Regions from separate parts of the Microbacterium sp. SL62 genome, predicted to be linked through region 1. Evidence: predicted binding sites of a transcription regulator. Region 1 holds the regulator's gene; the other holds the start of a gene.
What was found. Region 1 encodes HspR, which represses chaperone genes until heat shock. Its sites were predicted from a motif close to AAGTTGAGTCNNNNNGACTCAACTT; they were not measured.

Region 1 (8,664 bases):
CGCGGGCAGCCGAAGAATCGGTCGACGCGGCGGGCTCGGACGGATCGGCGGGCGTCGCAGGAGTGGTCACGAGGGGTGAGGCCTATCTATGCGGCGGTCGGTTCGCAGAGGCAGGTGCATGCGCCCGTCCACTGTACCCGAGCAGGTTTCGGGGCTCTGGGGCGCTCCACAGGTGTCGCATCGCCGGCCCTGATCGGAGCCCGGCCGGTTGTCTCTGCGGACGCGGACACGACGAAGCCCGCTCGGCGCCAGACCGAGCGGGCTTCGAGGCGGGGCGGTCGGCGTTACGGCTGTCCGTCGAGGCGCGCGTCGGGCGCGGGCGCGCCCTGCGCCGGACGCGGCGGCCCGTCGGTACCGGCCGCAGCGGGGACCTCGGATGCCGCAGCCGCCAGCGCCGACACCACCACGGCGTCGTCTGTAGCCGAGGTGCGCTGCGGGTCGCCGGCCGACGACGCCTCGGCCTCCGTCGCATCGATGTCGGCGCTGGCCTGCTCGAACTGCGAGCGGTAGAGGCGGTAGTACGCGCCCTCGACCGCGATGAGCTCGTCGTGCGAGCCCTTCTCGACGATGTCGCCGTGCTCCATCACGAGGATGAGGTCGGCGTCGCGGATGGTCGAGAGGCGGTGCGCGATCACGAACGAGGTGCGCCCCTCGCGCAGCGCCGCCATGGCCTGCTGGAGCAGCAGCTCGGTGCGCGTGTCGACCGACGACGTGGCTTCGTCGAGGATCAGCACCGAGGGGCGGGCGACGAACGCCCGCGCGATGGTGATGAGCTGCTTCTCTCCCGCGGAGACATTGGCGGCGTCTTCGTCGAGCACGGTGTCGTACCCCTCGGGGAGGGAGTGCACGAACTGGTCGACGCGCGTGGCGACGGCGGCCTCGACGATCTCTTCGTCGGTGGCGCTCTCGCGCCCGTAGCGAATGTTGTCGCGGATGGACCCGGCGAACAGCCACGGGTCCTGCAGCACCATGCCGGTCCGCGAGCGCACGTCGTCGCGACGGAGTTCGGCGATGTCCTGTCCGTCGAGCAGGATGCGCCCGCCGTCGAGCTCGTAGAACCGCATGATCAAGTTGACCAGCGTGGTCTTGCCCGCCCCGGTCGGCCCCACGATCGCGACCGTCTGGCCGGGCTCGACGCGGAACGACAGGTCGGTGATCAGCGGGCGATCGGGCGTGTACGAGAACCGGACGTTCTGGAACTCGATCACTCCCCGGCCGTCGACGTGCGCCGGAGCGTCGGCCGAGTCCGGCTCTTGCTCGTCGGCGTCGAGCAGGGCGAACACGCGCTCGGCCGAGGCGGTACCCGACTGAACGACCGCGGCCATGCCGCCCAGCTGCGACAGCGGCTGAGTGAACTGCTGCGAGTACTGGATGAAGGCCTGCACATCGCCGAGACGGATCTGTCCTCCGGCCACCATGAGACCACCGAGAACGGCGATGCCGACGTAGGTGAGGTTTCCCACGAACATCATGCCCGGCATGATCATGCCGGAGAGGAACTGCGCCTTGAAGCTGGCCTGGTACAGCTCTTCGTTCTCGGCCTCGAACTTCTCGCGGGCGTCCTTCTCGCGGCCGTAGACCTTGACCAGCGCGTGACCCGAGAACGACTCCTCGACGCGCGCGTTGAGACGGCCGACCTTCTTCCACTGCTCGCCGAAGGCCTTCTGCGACTTCGGACCGATGACGCCGAAGATCACCGCCATGAGCGGCAGCGAGACGAGGGCCACGAGAGCCAGCTGCCACGAAATGGTGAACATCATGATGAGCACGCCCACCACGGTGAGCACCGACGTCAGCGCACTCGAGAGGGACTGCTGCATCGTCTGCGTGATGTTGTCGATGTCGTTCGTGACACGCGAGATCAGCTCTCCGCGCTGCACGCGGTCGAAGTACGACAGCGGCAGGCGGTTGACCTTGGCCTCGACGTCTTCGCGCAGGCGCCACATCGTGCGAACCATGATGACGTTGATGACGTACCCCTGAATCCACGACAGCAGCGACGAGCCGACGTAGATCGCGAGCACCGTCACGATCACGACGCGCAGGGCGTCGAAGTCGACCCCCGCACCGACGGAGAAGTTGCTCATCGCTCCGACGATGTTCGCGATGTCGTTCTGCCCGGCGGCCCGCAGGGCGTCGACCACCTCGGCCTGCGAGGTACCGGCGGGGAACTGCTGCGCGAGTCCCTTCGACACGACGCCCTCGAAGATGATGTTCGTCGCGTCTCCGAGCACGCGCGGGGCGAGCACGGCGAGCACGACGCCGATGGCGCCGAGGATCGACACGAACACGAAAGCGGCAGCGTATGGCCGGAGCAGGCCGATCAGGCGACGGAAGCTCGGGCCGAAGTTCGACGCCTTGCCGGGCGCGACGCTGTCCCAGCTGCCGGAGTTCACCCGCGCCTGCTCGGCGAGCTCGAGCTCTGCGCGTTCTTCTTCGGTGAGGGCGTCCACGGTGCTCATGCCTCGACCCCCAGCTGCGACTCGACGATCTCGCGATAGGTGGCGCTGGTGGCCAGGAGCTCATCGTGCGTACCGAGACCCGCCATCCGACCGTCTTCGAGCACCACGATGCGGTCGGCACCCGTGATGGTCGACACGCGCTGAGCCACGACGATCTTGGTCACCTCGGGGAGCTCGCGCCACAGAGCTTGTCGCAATCGAGCGTCGGTACTCAGGTCGAGCGCCGAGAACGAGTCGTCGAAGACCAGCACGGCCGGCCGATGGACGATCGCCCGCGCGATGGCGAGGCGTTGGCGCTGGCCGCCCGAGACGTTCGTTCCGCCCTGGGCGATGCGCCCCTCGAGCTTTCCGTCCATCGCTTCGACGAAGTCGCGACCCTGTGCGATCTCGAGGGCATGCCACAGCTCGTCGTCGGTGGCCTCTTCGCGGCCGAACCGCAGGTTGGACGCCACCGTGCCGCTGAACAGGAACGGCCGCTGCGGTACGAGACCGATGCTCTTCCACAGCACGTCGAGGTCGGCCTCGCGAACGTCGACCCCGCCGACGCGCACGGCGCCCGAGGTCACGTCGAAGAGCCGCGGCAGCAGCGAGACGAGCGTCGTCTTGCCCGCTCCCGTCGAACCCACGATCGCGACGGTCTCACCGGGACGTGCGGCGAAGCTGATTCCGGAGACGACGGGCGACTCGGCGCCCGGGTACGCGAACGAGACGCCGTCGAACTGCACCGCGCCGGGCTCGGGCAGACGCTCGACCGGGTTGTCCGGGCGTTCGAGCGTCGACCGACTGTCGAGGACCTCGCCGATGCGCTCGGCCGAGACGGCGGCGCGCGGGATCATCACCGTCATGAAGCTGGCCATGAGCACGCCGCCGAGGATCTGCGCCACGTACTGGATGAAGGCGAACAGGGTGCCGATCTCGACCCCTCCGGCGTCGACCTGGATGCCACCGAACCAGATGACGCCCACCACCGTGACGTTCAGGACGAGCATCGCGAGGGGGAACAGCAGCACGAAGAGCGAACCGACCTTGCGGCCGACGACGAGGATGTCGGTGTTCGCCTCGCGGAAGCGCTCTTCTTCGATGCGCTCGCGGACGAAGGCGCGCACGACGCGCACGCCGGTGAGCTGCTCGCGCATGACGCGGTTCACGCCGTCGAGCTTGGTCTGGTAGCTGCGGAACAGCGGGACCATCCGCGCGATGATGAGCCCGGCCACGATCACCAGGACGGGCACGGCCACCGCGATGAGCCAGCTGAGCCCGACGTCTTGCTGCAGGGCCATCACGATGCCGCCGACGGCCAGCAGAGGGGCGCTGACCAGCATGGTGGCGCCCATCATCGCGAGCATCTGCACCTGCTGCACGTCGTTGGTGTTGCGGGTGATCAGCGACCCCGCGCCGAACTGCGACAGCTCGCGCTCGGAGAAGCCGCTCACGCGCTCGAACACGTCGAGGCGGATGTCGCGGCCCGCGGCCATCGCGGCCCGGGCGGCGAAGTAGGTGGCGATGATCGAGGCCACGATCTGGCCGAGCGAGATGACGAGCATGAGCCCGCCGCGCGACCAGATGAACCCGGTGTCGCCCCGGGCGACGCCGAGGTTGATGATGTCGGCGTTCAGTCGCGGCAGGTACAGCGTCGCCACCGCGGACGCGGCCTGGAAGACGAGGATGGCGACCAGCAGCCAGCGATAGCGCGAGAGATAGCGGATGAGGAGTTTGCCGAGCACGAGGCCCTCCGAGAGATCGACGCGGTCGCGATGACCGCGGAGTCCAGCCTGGCACTGACCTCCGACATCGGCGACCCCTCGCCGTGTGGGAGCGTTCTCTCATCGCGAACGCGGCTCATCGGCATCCCCCTCTCAGGAGCCGGATCGTAGGCTGAGCCCATGTCTCGACTGCAGGCCGACGCTCCCGCCGACCTCTGGGTGCCCGTGACCGGCTCCCTCGGATTCCGCGGCCGACGCCACCGCAAGGCGGCGATCGGCATGCTGCTGAGCCAGGCCAATCAGGCCGCGGGCGCTGCTCCCCGCCCGGGCGGTGGAGCCTTCGCGTGGATCCTCAGCCAGGCGGCGCCCCTGCTCATGCGCCGCGCCGGCGGGCGCGTGGTCGTGTGGGTCTGGAAGAGCGACCCCGAACTGCTCGTCGTCATGGCGCAGCTGCAGGAGGCCACACCGCAGCTGCGTACGGCCCGGGCGATGATGCCGATGGAGTACGACGACACCGAGTCGTTCCGCAATCCGCACCTCGGCGTCGGCGAGAAGCTCGCGATGCCGCTGCCGAACGACCCCACGACGCCTCCGTTCGCCACGTACACGTGGGACACCGGCTCGCACTTCGTGACCGTCACGGCGGTGTGCTCGGACCGCCAGCGTTTCGGCACGGTGATCGACGAGGTGGATGCCGTGGCGCGCACGATCCGAGTGGTCGACGATCTGCAGGTCGGCGAGGCGCCGACCGTGTTGCGGATCGACCCGGCCTGAGCCGGGAGGGGTGGCTGAGCCCGTCGAAGCCCGGCGCGCCCGCAGCATCCCGGCCCGTTTCGCCACGCCCAGGAACCTCGCGCAGCGCACAGACCTCGCGCAGCGCGGGGCGGCGTCAGTCGCCGTGCATGTCGCGCGGACGCCACAGCACGATGTCGGTGGCCCGGCGCACGCGCGCTCCGTGGCGCAGCGTGACGACCGAACCGCTGGCCCCGGCCGCGAAGACGCGGGCACCGGGGCGCGACTGCCGCTCGATCGTGAGCTGACGCTCGAGGTCGTTCACGCGTCGAGCGAGCTCGTGGACGCGCTCCTCGAGTGCGAGGAGGCGCGCGATGGCCGGCAGGCTCATCCCCTCGCCCGACAGGCGCGCGACCTCGCGCAACTGCTGGACGTGACGGCTCGAGTACCGCCTCGAACCGCCCTGGGTCCGCGCGGGCACGACGAGGCCGAGCCTGTCGTACTGCCGCAGCGTCTGCGGGTGCATGTTCGACAGCTCGGCGGCTGCGGCGATGGCGAAGATCGGGGCGTCTTCGTCGATCTCTCTTTCGGACACGTCTTCACCTCTTTCGTCGTGCCGGATGCGGGTGCCGGGTTCTCGGCATCCTGTCGTATCGGATGCCGAGAACCTCGGCGACGCGCGTGTGTCTATCGCGCCTTGGCCATGAGGTCGGCGCGGGGATTCTCTTTCGGCTCCAGTTCGTGGAACCGCTCGAGGGCCTCGCGCGCGGCGTCGTCGAGATGCGTGGGCACCGCGACCTGGACCTCGGCGAGCAGGTCGCCGGTGCCCTTGGTGGTCGAGATCCCGCGACCCTTGACGCGCAACACGCGTCCCGAGGGTGTGCCAGGAGCCACGCGCAAGCGCACGGGGTCGCCGCCGAGCGTCGGAACCTCGATCGTCGCACCGAGAGCGGCCTCGGTGAAGGTGACCGGCACGGTGATGCGCAGGTTGAGTCCGTCGCGCGTGAAGACCGGGTGGGGCCGCACGGCGACGGTCACGACGATGTCGCCGCTCTCGCCACCGTCGGGGGACTTGCGTCCACGCCCGCGCAGCCGGATCTTCTGCCCGTCGGACACGCCGGCGGGGATCTTCACCTTGAACGGCACGTTGTCCTCGCCCGCGAGGGTGATGGTCTCACCCTTGGCCGCGGTGACGAAGTCGAGCGTCGTGCGGGCCGAGACGTCAGCGCCCTTCTGCGGGCCGCCGAAGCCGCGGAACCCTCCCGTCGTCTGACCGAACCGGCCGGAGCCGAAGCCGCCGCCCTGCTGATCGAACATCGTGAAGAAGTCGTCGAAGCCGCCCGACGGCGCCTGCCGCCCCTGACCGAAACGGCTGAAGACGTCGTCGAAGCCACCGCCCGCTCCGGCCCCGGGAGCCGAGAAGCGCGCCCCCGAGCCCATGGCCCGGATCTGGTCGTACTCCTCGCGCTGCTCGGGGTCGTTGAGCACCGAGTAGGCCTCGCTGATCTCCTTGAACTTCGCTTCGGCCTTCGCGTCTCCCGGGTTCGAGTCGGGGTGGTACTGGCGCGCGAGCTTGCGGTACGTCTTCTTCAGATCGGCAGCGCTGACGCTCTTGTCGACACCGAGGACTTTGTAGAAGTCCTTGTCGAACCAGTCCTGACTCGCCATGGGTCCTCCTATTCGGCCGGCACGGCGACGACGACCTTGGCCGGTCGCAGTTCGACCGAACCGAGGCGGTAGCCGACCTCGACGACCTCGAGGATCGTGGTCTCGGTCACGCCGGGGGTGGGGGCCTGGAAGATCGCCTCGTGCTGCTGCGGGTCGAACACGTCGCCCACGGCGCCGTACGACACCACACCGAGGCGCTCGGCCACGGCGCGCACCTTGTCGCCGATCGCCGAGAGCGGGCTGCCCTCGACGAGGTCACCGTGCTTGGCGGCGCGGTCGAGGTCGTCCATGACGGGCAGCAGGCCCTTCACGGCCTCGCCCTTGGCGCGCTCGATCTCGCGCTCGCGCTGCTCCTCGGTGCGCCGACGGTAGTTGGCGTACTCGGCCTGCAGGCGCTTGAGGTCGATCAGCAGCGAGGCCTCCTTATCGGAGGATGCCCCCTCTGCGGCCGCCTCGGGCGTCTGCTCGGCGCCGAGGATGTCGTCGATGGTCAGACCATCGGCATCCGTCCCTTCGGTCTGAGGCTGGTCGCCCGACGGCGCGGGGCCGGAGGTGTTCTCCTCCGGCCCCGTCTCGTCAGGACCGGCGCCCGAGCCCGTGGGCTGTTCGTCGTCCTTGTGTGCCATGTTCTCTGCTTACTTCTTGTTCTCGTCGGGGTTCTCGTCGTCGACGACCTCGGCGTCGATGACGTCTTCCTCGGGGTTCGGCGTCTCGCCGTTGCCGGGCTGCCCCACGTTGGGGTCGGCCTGCTCGCCCGCGGCCTGCGACGAGGCGTAGATGGCCTCGCCGAGCTTGCCCTGGCTGGCGTTCAGCTTGTCGAACGCGGTCTTGACCGCGTCGTCGTCGTCACCGGCGAGAGCCGTCTTGAGAGCGTCGACATCGCCCTGCACCTCGGTCTTGACCTCGGCGGGGAGCTTGTCGTCGTTCTCCTTGATCAGCTTCTCGATCGAGTACGACAGGGTCTCGGCCTGGTTGCGGGTCTCGGCAGACTCGCGGCGCTTCTTGTCGTCGGCCGCGTTCTCTTCGGCCTCGCGCACCATGCGCTCGATGTCCTCCTTGGGCAGCGAGGAGCCGCCCGTGATGGTCATCGACTGCTCCTTGCCGGTTCCCTTGTCCTTCGCCGAGACGTGCACGATGCCGTTCGCGTCGATGTCGAAGGTGACCTCCACCTGCGGGATGCCGCGGGGAGCCGGCGCGATGCCGGTGAGCTCGAAGGTACCGAGCGGCTTGTTGTCGCGGGTGAACTCGCGCTCGCCCTGGAAGACCTGGATCGCGACCGACGGCTGGTTGTCGTCGGCGGTGGTGAAGGTCTCGCTGCGCTTGGTCGGGATGGCCGTGTTGCGCTCGATGAGCTTGGTCATGATGCCGCCCTTGGTCTCGATACCGAGGCTCAAGGGGGTGACGTCGATGAGCAGGACGTCCTTACGCTCACCCTTGAGGACACCGGCCTGCAGGGCTGCGCCCACGGCCACGACCTCGTCGGGGTTCACGCCCTTGTTGGCGTCCTTACCGGTCTCTTTCTTGACCAGCTCGGCGACCGCGGGCATGCGGGTCGAGCCGCCGACGAGCACCACGTGGGCGATGTCGTCGACCTTGACGCCGGCCTCGCGGATGACGTCGGAGAAGGGCTTGCGGGTGCGGTCGAGAAGGTCCTTGGTGAGGTCCTCGAACTTGGCGCGCGTGAGGGTCTCGCTGAGCGAGACGGGGCCCGAGTCGGTGAGCGACAGGTAGGGCAGGTTGATGCTGGTCGAGGTCGAGCTCGACAGCTCCTTCTTGGCCTGCTCGGCCGCTTCCTTCAGGCGCTGGAGGGCGATCTTGTCGCCCGAGACGTCGACACCGGTCGTGTCCTTGAACTGCTTGATGAGGTAGTCGACGACCCGCTGGTCCCAGTCGTCTCCACCGAGGCGGTTGTCACCCGAGGTGGCGCGCACCTGGATGGTGGAGAAGTCGTCGTCCTTGCCCACCTCGAGCAGCGACACGTCGAACGTTCCGCCACCGAGGTCGAAGACGAGGATGAGCTCGTCTTCCTTGCCCTTGTCGAGGCCGTACGCGAGTGCCGCAGCGGTGGGCTCGTTGATGATGCGCAGCACGTTGAGGCC
Region 2 (8,664 bases), 2.6 Mb from region 1:
CACAGGGCCCGCAGGGGCGACCTCGGGGTCACGCTATCCGTCACGCGTCCGACGCTACCGCGCGGCGGCGGTTCGCCGGCCTCCGTCGTGCATAGCGGCGGAGATCTTTCACGACGCGCCGCGGACCGGCATCCGGGGACGGCGTGTCGACCGCGCGGCCCGCCGTCGTGCACGCGCCGGTGGCTGCCGCCGTCCGTCAACCCCCGCGGCATCCGACCCGTCGCCGCCTACCGTCGCGAGAGCCGGGGCAGCAGCGTTCCGCACAAGCCTCGAGGAGCCCCGATGCCCCAGGTCGTCGTCATCACCGGAGGATCCCGAGGGATCGGCCGCGCCACCGCCCTGCGCTTCGCCCGAGCGGGGGCGCGTCTCGTGCTGGTGGCCCGAGACGATGAGGCGCTCGCGTCGGCCGCGGCGGAGTGCCGAGCCCGCGGCGCCGAGGTGCAGACGGCGTCGATCGACCTCGCCCGCGCCGACGGCCCCCGGCGCGCTGTGGACCTCGCTCTGATGCGGTTCGGGCGGATCGACGTGTGGGTCGCCTCCGCCTCCGTCTTCTCGTACGGCTCGGTCGAGGACACCCCCGACGAGGTGCGCGACCGCGTCATCGAGACGAACCTCACCGGGCACATGCGCGCGGCCCGCGCCGTCATCCCCCATTTCCGCGCGGCGGGCCGGGGCACGATCGTCTTCGTCGGCTCCCTGTACTCGCAGGTGGCGGGCCCGTACGTCTCGTCCTACGTCGCCGCCAAGCACGGACTGCTCGGGTTCACGCGGTCGCTGCGGCAGGAGATGCTCGCGCATCGCGGCATCCGGGTGAAGATCGTGCTCCCGGCGAGCATCGACACGCCCATCTACCAGCGCGCCGCCAACTCGACGGGGCGCACGCCCTTCCCGCTCCCGCCGGTGGTGTCGGCCGACCGCGTCGCCCGGGCCATCGTGCGGGTGGCGCGCGGACCCCGACACGAGGTCGGGGTGGGAGCCGCGCAGTTCGTGACCCGCCCCCTTCAGTTCTTCGCTCCGCGCGTGTACGACCGCTTCATCCGTGCGCTGCAGCATGCCCTGGGGCTGCGCCGTCGCCCCGCCGCAGCGACCACCGGAGCGGTGCTCACCCCGCAGCACGACCCCGGCGCGGTGAGCGGGGGCTGGTCGCGCATCCCGCTTCGCCGCCCGCGCTGACCAGACCGGGAAGGACCCCGGAGGCCATGGGGCATCCGGAGTCCCGTGGACAGCTTCAGGCTGCGGTCTCGAAGCCCTCTCGCTGCGTGTTCTCGTCGGCGACGCGGACGCCCCAGCGGTAGGCGAGCTTGCCGCCGAGCCAGCCCGAGACGCTCAGGCCCGCCGCGGCGATCGCGCTGAGCAGGAACGCCACCACCGGCACGCGCCCGAGGTCGAGCAGTCGCACGACCAGCCCGATCGAGAACAGGACCATCGCCGTGACGTTCAGCACGAGATGCGCGAGCGCGGTGCGGTGAGCGGGGGTGCCCTTCGGGATGCGCGACATGTCGAGCAGCCCGAGCACCGAGGCGCCCACGGCTCCCCCGAGCCCGATGGCGATGAGCCAGCGCGAGCCCTGCGCGAATCCACGCGGATCGTCGGCGGCCAGGCCGAGCAGATCGAACACCAGGCTCGACGACCAGGCCCCGATAGGGATGGTCACCGCCACCGGGTGGAACGGGTGCCCGTACGGCCCCGCCACGATCGCCCGGGGCACCTTGGCCGCTCGCATCGCGGGGAAGCTCGCCCCGCTCCGCGGCGCCGAGACCGTCGAGGGCCCCGGCGTCGCGGCATCCGTCCCGCTCATTCCTTGTGCAGCGCGTCCTGCGCGCGCCCGGCGAGCTTCTCGACCGTGTTCGGCAGCTCGGTCGTCCCGTAGAACCGCACGTCGGGCTTGGTGGGCGGGGGCATGGGCACGCCCGCGGGGGGCTCGGGCAGGTAGGTGAACTCGCCCTTGCCGTCGGGGGTCGGGCCCGAGGCCCACGTGCCGTCGCCGGCCTGGGCACCGTCGCTGAAGTTGATGTACTGGTACGCCACGTCGCGGTCCTCCTTGTCGAGAGGGAAGTTGCTGGGCACGGGGAGCTTCTCGTAGCCCTCGGCCTGCAACTCGGCGGCGGCCGCTGCCCACTGGTTCTGGTGCATCGTGTCGCGCGCCAGCAGGAACGCGAGCAGATCCTTCACGCCGTGGTCGTCGGTCTGGTGATAGAGCCGCGCGACCTGCACACGGCCCTGCATCTCGGCGTTCGCGTTCGCGGTGAAGTCGGCGAGCAGATTGCCGCTCGCGGTGATGAAGCTCCCCTGCCACGGGTTGCCGTTGGAATCGACGGGGCGCGCGCCGGCGCCCGCGACGATCCCGTGCTGGATGTCGGTGCCGCCGATCACGGCCGCCACGGTCGGGTCGTCTTGCACGGCCTCCTCGGTGATGCCGAGCGGCGACTTCTCAAGCAGCTGGGCGATCATGATCGCGAGCATCTCGACGTGGCCCATCTCCTCCGCGCCGATGCCGAACACCAGGTCGCGGTACTTGCCGGGCATGTGCATGTTCCAGGCCTGGAACTGGTACTGCATCGCGACGGAGATCTCGCCGTACTGCCCGCCGAGCACCTCCTGGAGTTTGCGGGCGTAGACCGCGTCGGGCTTGTCGGGGGTGGCGGAGTGCTGCAGTTCTTGCCGGTGGAAGTACATGTCTCTCCTCACGGCGCCGGGGGGATGGCCGGGTGACCGGTGGCGCGTGAGTGCTACGAAACGTCTGTTTCCGCCCTTCACGCGCGGGGGTTGTGGGGCGCCGCGGCGTGGGCCACAATGGCGCGCCCGAGTCTTGGCACTCTCATGGGGTGAGTGCTAATCTGAATGCAGTTGAGCCGTATCGACTCAACTTCACAGAACATCCGGGATGCCGAGTCCCGACCGATCGAAAAGGAGAACGACCATGGCCACCTACGACCCCTTCCGCGACCTCGACCGCCTCGCGTCGACGCTCCTCGACGCCCGCCGCGGCGGTGGTCCGCGACGGATGCCGATGGATCTCTACCGCGACGGCGACCACTACGTGCTGGCCGCAGACCTGCCCGGTGTCGACCCCGGCTCGGTCGACATCGACGTCGACGGCCAGCTGCTCACCATTCGCGCCGAGCGCACCCTCGGCTCGGGTGAGGGCGTCAAGTGGATCACGCGTGAGCGCGAGACGGCGTCGTTCGTCCGCCAGCTCAACCTCGGCCAGGGCATCGACACCGACGGCATCAGCGCGTCGTACCGCAACGGCGTGCTGAGCGTGACGATCCCCGTCAGCGAGAAGGCGAAGCCCCGCCGCATCGCCGTCTCGACCGACGAGCGCGACGGCGTCATCGAGGCGCACGAGAGCACGCCTCAGCTGATCGAGCAGTAACGGCGCGACCTCGAGGGGCGGTCCTGCGGGGCCGCCCCATTCGCGCGCCTGGGCGCGATGACGACGTCGCTTGTCAAGGGTCTGGCCTTTGCGCCCGCGCGATCGGAGAGTGCCGCAGTGCCCCGCCCGTCCGTCGCCGCGTGCGCGAGGGACACAGCGAAGCCCCGGGCGTCGCGAACGGGCCCGGGGCATTCGAAGGTGGGTCAGAGGTCTTCGGGAGCGAGATCGCCCTGGCCTTCTTCGCCGAGTTCGACCACGCCCGGGTCCATGCCCTGGGAGTCGGTGCCGGTGGACTCGGGGTGGATGTCCTCGAGCGGGATGTCGCTGTCATCGGCGGGGATCTCCGCCGGGTCGGCGCCCGTCGCGGTCGCCGGGTTGATGTCGTCGGAGTCGGCGCCCTTGTCGAGGGCCGTCGTGGCGTCCCACTCCGCCTGCGCGGGGTCGAGCGTCGGGTCGGGCTCGATGGAGGTGTCGCCGTCGCGCAGGGGCTGCACGCCCGCGATACCCACGTCGGCGGCCGGGGTCGTCGCGTCGGGGGTCGGGTCGATCGAAGCGTCGCTCATGGGGGGTCCTTTCGTGGGACGCACGTCACCGCCGGGATCAGCGGTCCCCTCATCAAACGGGGCGCACCGCCCGCGACCCCGCCCCTTGACACGCACGTCCCCGCCTTCGTACGGGGAAGAGACGGGATGCCGCCCCTCGCCGCGGCGGAAGGAACAACATGGCTGACAGGCTGACGGTCCGCTCGCACGGGATCGACGACGTGGAGCGCGTCTGGCAGCGCTTCGTGCCGAGCGCACGACTGGAGCGCGTGGACCCGCAGCGGGTGTCGTTCTCGTGGAACTCCGTCGAACTCCCCGGGTTCTCGGTCGTGGCCTACGAGCTGGCTGCCTCTGTCCACTCTTCCGTCCGGATGGACGAGCAGATCATGGCGTGCCGGATGATCGGCGACGACATCCGCGTCGAGGCCGAGGGGCGCTCGCTCGATCCGCGCCGCCCGTGGCTGGCGGCCGACGGAGGCGCGGAAGCGCACTGGAGCGGAGCCGCCCGCGTGCGCGCTCTGGTGTTCGATCGCAGCGACGCCGAGCGCCTCGCTCGCATCGTCTCGGGCGACGACCGCCTCGTGTTGCGGCGCCTCAACCCGGCCGCACGCGACCGCGCCGCCGCGACGCAGTGGGAGCGCAGCTTCGCTCACGTCTCCGCCTCGCTCGAGGCCGCGCACGACGACCCGATCCTCTCGGCCGAGTTGCAGCGTCACGCGCTCTTGACGACCCTGTCGACGTTCCACACCCCCTACGTCGACGCCCTGCAACGCTCGCACCAGCGCAGGGCCGCCCCGCGCACCGTGCGCCGCGCGATAGCCCACATCGAGGCGCACGCGAAGGAACCCCTCACGCTCGAGGACATCGCCGTGGCATCCGGGATCTCCTCCCGCGGACTCCAGCACGCGTTCCGCCGCGCGCTCGACACGACGCCGATGGAGTATCTGCGCCTGGTCCGCGTCGTCGGCGCGCACGAGGAGTTGCGCGCGGGCGTCCCGGTATCGGTCGCCGAGGTGGCCCGGCGGTGGGGCTTCTCGAGCGCCTCGCGCTTCGCGCGCTATCACCGCGAGCACTACGGGCAGAACCCCGCGCAGGTCGCGCGCATGTTCTGACGCCGTAACGCCTTCGGTCTCGTCGTTGCGCGCGGCGTGCCGGGCCGTGCCCGATCGCACACAGCGAATGCACAGTGAAAAGCGGAGCGGGCACGGTGCCCGCGAGAGGACCACGTTGGGCACGTTCATCTACGAGAGCGGCGTTCGCAACGAATTCGAAGACCGTCTCCTCGCACACCTGCAGGTCGTCGTCGGCAACAAGCTGCGACGGGGCGAACCGTTCTACTTCGTGTGGAAGGACGACATCAGCACGGGAGGCGGCCGCACCTCGGTGTGGGTCCACCCGCGCTCGAACCTGGTCTTCACGTTCAACGGAGGACGCCCGCCGACCCTGAACCGCGCGTGGCTCGAGGCCCTCATGTCGACGGCGAACTCGCCCACCGGGCTCTACGTCGTGCCCGAGCCCGCCGAAGACGCCGCCCCACCGGAGTCCTTCGCCTGACACGTCGGCCGCGGACCGCGGGTGTCAAGGCGCTGGCCGTAAGCCGCTCGAGGCCCCACCGTGAGGGAGACGAGAGGATCCCCCATGACCGACTCCCCGCGCATCGTCGTGATCGGCGGCGGAAACGCCGGCCTGTCCGTCGCCGGGCGCCTGCACCGCGCGCGCCTCGGCGAGATCACCGTGATCGAGCCGCGCACGACCCACGTCTTCGCCCCTCTCCAATCGCACATCGCCGGAGGCGCCGCGCGCGCGTCCGAAGCCGCGCGGCCGCAGGCCGACGTCATCCCTCCGGGGGTGCGGTGGCTGCGCGATGAGGCCTTCACGGTGGATGCCGACGCCCGGCGCGTGCACCTCGTCTCGGGCGGACGGATCGACTACGACCAGCTCGTCGTCTGTGCGGGAATGCGCATGGCCTGGGAACAGATCCCCGGTCTCCCCGAGGCCATGGCCGCCCCCACCGGAATCTCGAACTACGACTACCGGCTCGCCGCGAAGGCCTCCCCCGTGCTGCGCGACCTGCGCTCCGGGACGGTCGTCTTCACGCAGCCACCCGAACCCGCCTCCTGCGGAGCGGCCGCGCAGAAGCCCATGTACCTCGCGTGCGACTGGTGGCGGGCAATCGGGGTGCGCGACGACATCCGCGTCGTGTTCGTCTGCCCCGACCCCGTCCCCTTCGGGGTCCCGGCGATCGACGACGAGCTTCGCCGCAAGCTCGACGAGTACGGCATCGAGGTGCGGTACAGCCAGGATCTTCGACGGGTGGATGCCGACTCCCGCACGCTCGTCATCGGCCGGGGCGACACCGAGGAGACGATGGCGTACGACGTCCTGCACGCGGTCCCCCCGCAGCGGGCGCCGGAGTGGATCGCGGGCAGCGGGCTGGCGGCATCCGACGATCCGCATGGCTTCGTCGATGTGGATCCCGAGACCTTCCAGCACGTGCGCCACCCGCAGATCTGGGCTGTGGGCGACGCAGCGACCGTCGCGACCCGACGCTCGGGAGGGGCGATCAGACAGCAGGCGAAGGCGCTCGTGAAGAACATGAAAGCCGCGATGGCGGGGCGTACGCCCTCCGCGAAATACAACGGTTACAGCGTCGTCCCCTTCACCGTCTCGCGCGGCACCGTCGTGTTCGCAGAATTCGACCGGAGGGGCCGACTGCAGCCGACGGTGCCGTTCTGGCGCTCGCTCTACCGCGAGCGGCGACTGTCGTGGCTCGCGGATCGACGCATCCTGCCGTGGGTGTACTGGCACCTGATCCTGCGCGGCCGCGCCTGACGCCGCGGCGGGAGCAGCCGGCACGCACGCGTATAGGCCACGAGGGCCGATCCCTCAACCCCCGGGCCTCGAGACCGGCGACGAACGAAGACTGGGGGCAGCCCCGGAAACCACACGAAAAGAGGACACCATGGCACAGGTCATCGAAACCATCGACGTCAACGTTCCCGTCCGCGTCGCGTACAACCAGTGGACGCAGTTCGAGGAGTTCCCGCACTTCATGAGCTTCGTGGAGTCGATCACGCAGAAGAACGAGACCCTCACGCACTGGAAGGTCAAGATCGCCGGTGCCGAGCGCGAGTTCGACGCCGAGATCACCGAGCAGCACCCCGACGAGCGCGTCGCGTGGAACAGCGTGGGCGGCGACGAGAACCACGCCGGCGTCGTCACCTTCCACCGCCTGTCCGACGACGAGACGCGCGTCACGGTCCAGATCGACTGGGCGCCCTCCGGCGTTCTCGAGAAGCTCGGTGCCGCCTTCGGTGCCGACGACCACTCCGTGAAGAAGGACCTCGAGAACTTCAAGAAGTACATCGAGTCGCGCGGTGCCGAGTCCGGCGCCTGGCGTGGCGACGTCAGCTGACGTCGACCGATGAGAGAAGCCGGGCCCGTCCGTGAGGACAGGCCCGGCTTTCGTCATGAGCGGGTCACCACTGGGGGTGGATCTCCGCCCGCAGTCGTCGGTCGTACACGTCGCGCACGAGCGCGTCGAAGGCCTCGACGTCGAACCCGCCGTCGAGCAGATCCGCCGCGCGAGCGTTCGCGGCCGCCTGGTCGGTGGAGCGGGCACCCGGGATCACCGAGGTGATCCCCTCGCGCGACGCGATCCACGCCAGCGTGGCGGCCGGAAGCGTCACCCCCTCGGGCAGCGACGCCTTGAGCCCGTCGGCCGCGGCCACTCCCTCGTCGAAGGGGACGCCCGAGAACGTCTCGCCCTTGTCGAAGGCCTCGCCGTTGCGGTTGTACGTGCGGTGGTCGTTCTCATCGAACGTCGTGGAGCGCGTGTATTTGCCCGACAGCAGGCCGCTGGCGAGCGGGACGCGGGCGAAGACCGCGACGTTCTTCTCGGCCGCGAGCGGGAGAACCTCGTCGAGGGGCTTGAGTCGGAACGGGTTGAAGATGATCTGCAGGTTCGTCAGGTTCGGGCGTCGAAGCGCCGACAGGGCCTGGTCCATCGTCTCGACCGAGGCGCCGTAGGCGGCGATCACGCCCTCCGACACCAGCTGGTCGAGGGCGTCCCACGTCGCGTCGTCGTCGATGACCGCCGACGGCGGACAGTGCAGCTGCACCAGGTCGAGCGTCTCGGTGTCGAGCAGGCGCCGCGAGCGATCGAGCCAGACGCGGAAGTTCTCCATGACGTAGTTCTCGGGCACCTGGTCTTCGCGGCGCCCCATCTTGGTCGCGACGGTGATGTCATCGGCATCCCGTCCCTTCAGGAACGTCCCGATGATCTGCTCCGACCGACCGTCGCCGTAGACGTCGGCGGTGTCGAAGAGAGTGACGCCGGCGTCGGCCGAGGCGGCCAGGACGGCGCGTGCGTCGTCTTCGGACACGTCGCCCCAATCGGCGCCGAGCTGCCAGGTTCCGAGACCGATCGCCGAGACCTGACGGCCGGTGCGGGAGAGAGGGCGCTGCTGCATTGCGGTTTCCTTTCGAAGCGTGGTTCGAGCCTAGCCAGCCCCTCCGACGCCCGGGCCGGCATGCGTCCACCGAGTCACCGCCATCCGCGCGAGCGCAACCCCGGCCCCTCGCGACCCGGACGCACCTAGCGTGGCGGCACACCCACGGAAGGAACACCATGGACACTCCCGCCGACCGACTCCCCGGAGCCGACGAAGAGAACCTCGTCCCCGAATCCGACGGCCTCGCCGCCGACGTGCCCGCCGGCGCCGCCGGCGCGGACTCGGGTGCCGT

Region 2: a site for HspR is predicted at 2,845-2,869, ahead of OVA26_RS14155 (Hsp20/alpha crystallin family protein). Genes of this name have one in related genera too.

Annotation. Positions count from the first base shown of each region.
Region 1 covers NZ_JAPPRM010000001.1:322,594-331,257, forward strand. Annotated here, with positions in the region: gene OVA26_RS01405 (glycosyltransferase) at 1-70, opposite strand, end outside; gene OVA26_RS01410 (ABC transporter ATP-binding protein) at 285-2,462, opposite strand; gene OVA26_RS01415 (ABC transporter ATP-binding protein) at 2,459-4,186, opposite strand; gene OVA26_RS01420 (hypothetical protein) at 4,346-4,939, shown strand; gene OVA26_RS01425 (heat shock protein transcriptional repressor HspR) at 5,055-5,492, opposite strand; gene OVA26_RS01430 (DnaJ C-terminal domain-containing protein) at 5,585-6,565, opposite strand; gene OVA26_RS01435 (nucleotide exchange factor GrpE) at 6,574-7,191, opposite strand; gene dnaK (molecular chaperone DnaK) at 7,201-8,664, opposite strand, start outside.
Region 2 covers NZ_JAPPRM010000001.1:2,953,578-2,962,241, forward strand. Annotated here, with positions in the region: gene OVA26_RS14135 (UbiA family prenyltransferase) at 1-44, opposite strand, end outside; gene OVA26_RS14140 (SDR family NAD(P)-dependent oxidoreductase) at 283-1,173, shown strand; gene OVA26_RS14145 (DUF2231 domain-containing protein) at 1,229-1,723, opposite strand; gene OVA26_RS14150 (manganese catalase family protein) at 1,795-2,676, opposite strand; gene OVA26_RS14155 (Hsp20/alpha crystallin family protein) at 2,921-3,376, shown strand; gene OVA26_RS14160 (sugar ABC transporter ATPase) at 3,580-3,939, opposite strand; gene OVA26_RS14165 (helix-turn-helix transcriptional regulator) at 4,098-5,030, shown strand; gene OVA26_RS14170 (DUF7882 family protein) at 5,146-5,472, shown strand; gene OVA26_RS14175 (NAD(P)/FAD-dependent oxidoreductase) at 5,557-6,750, shown strand; gene OVA26_RS14180 (SRPBCC family protein) at 6,881-7,333, shown strand; gene OVA26_RS14185 (aldo/keto reductase) at 7,398-8,390, opposite strand; gene OVA26_RS14190 (hypothetical protein) at 8,549-8,664, shown strand, end outside.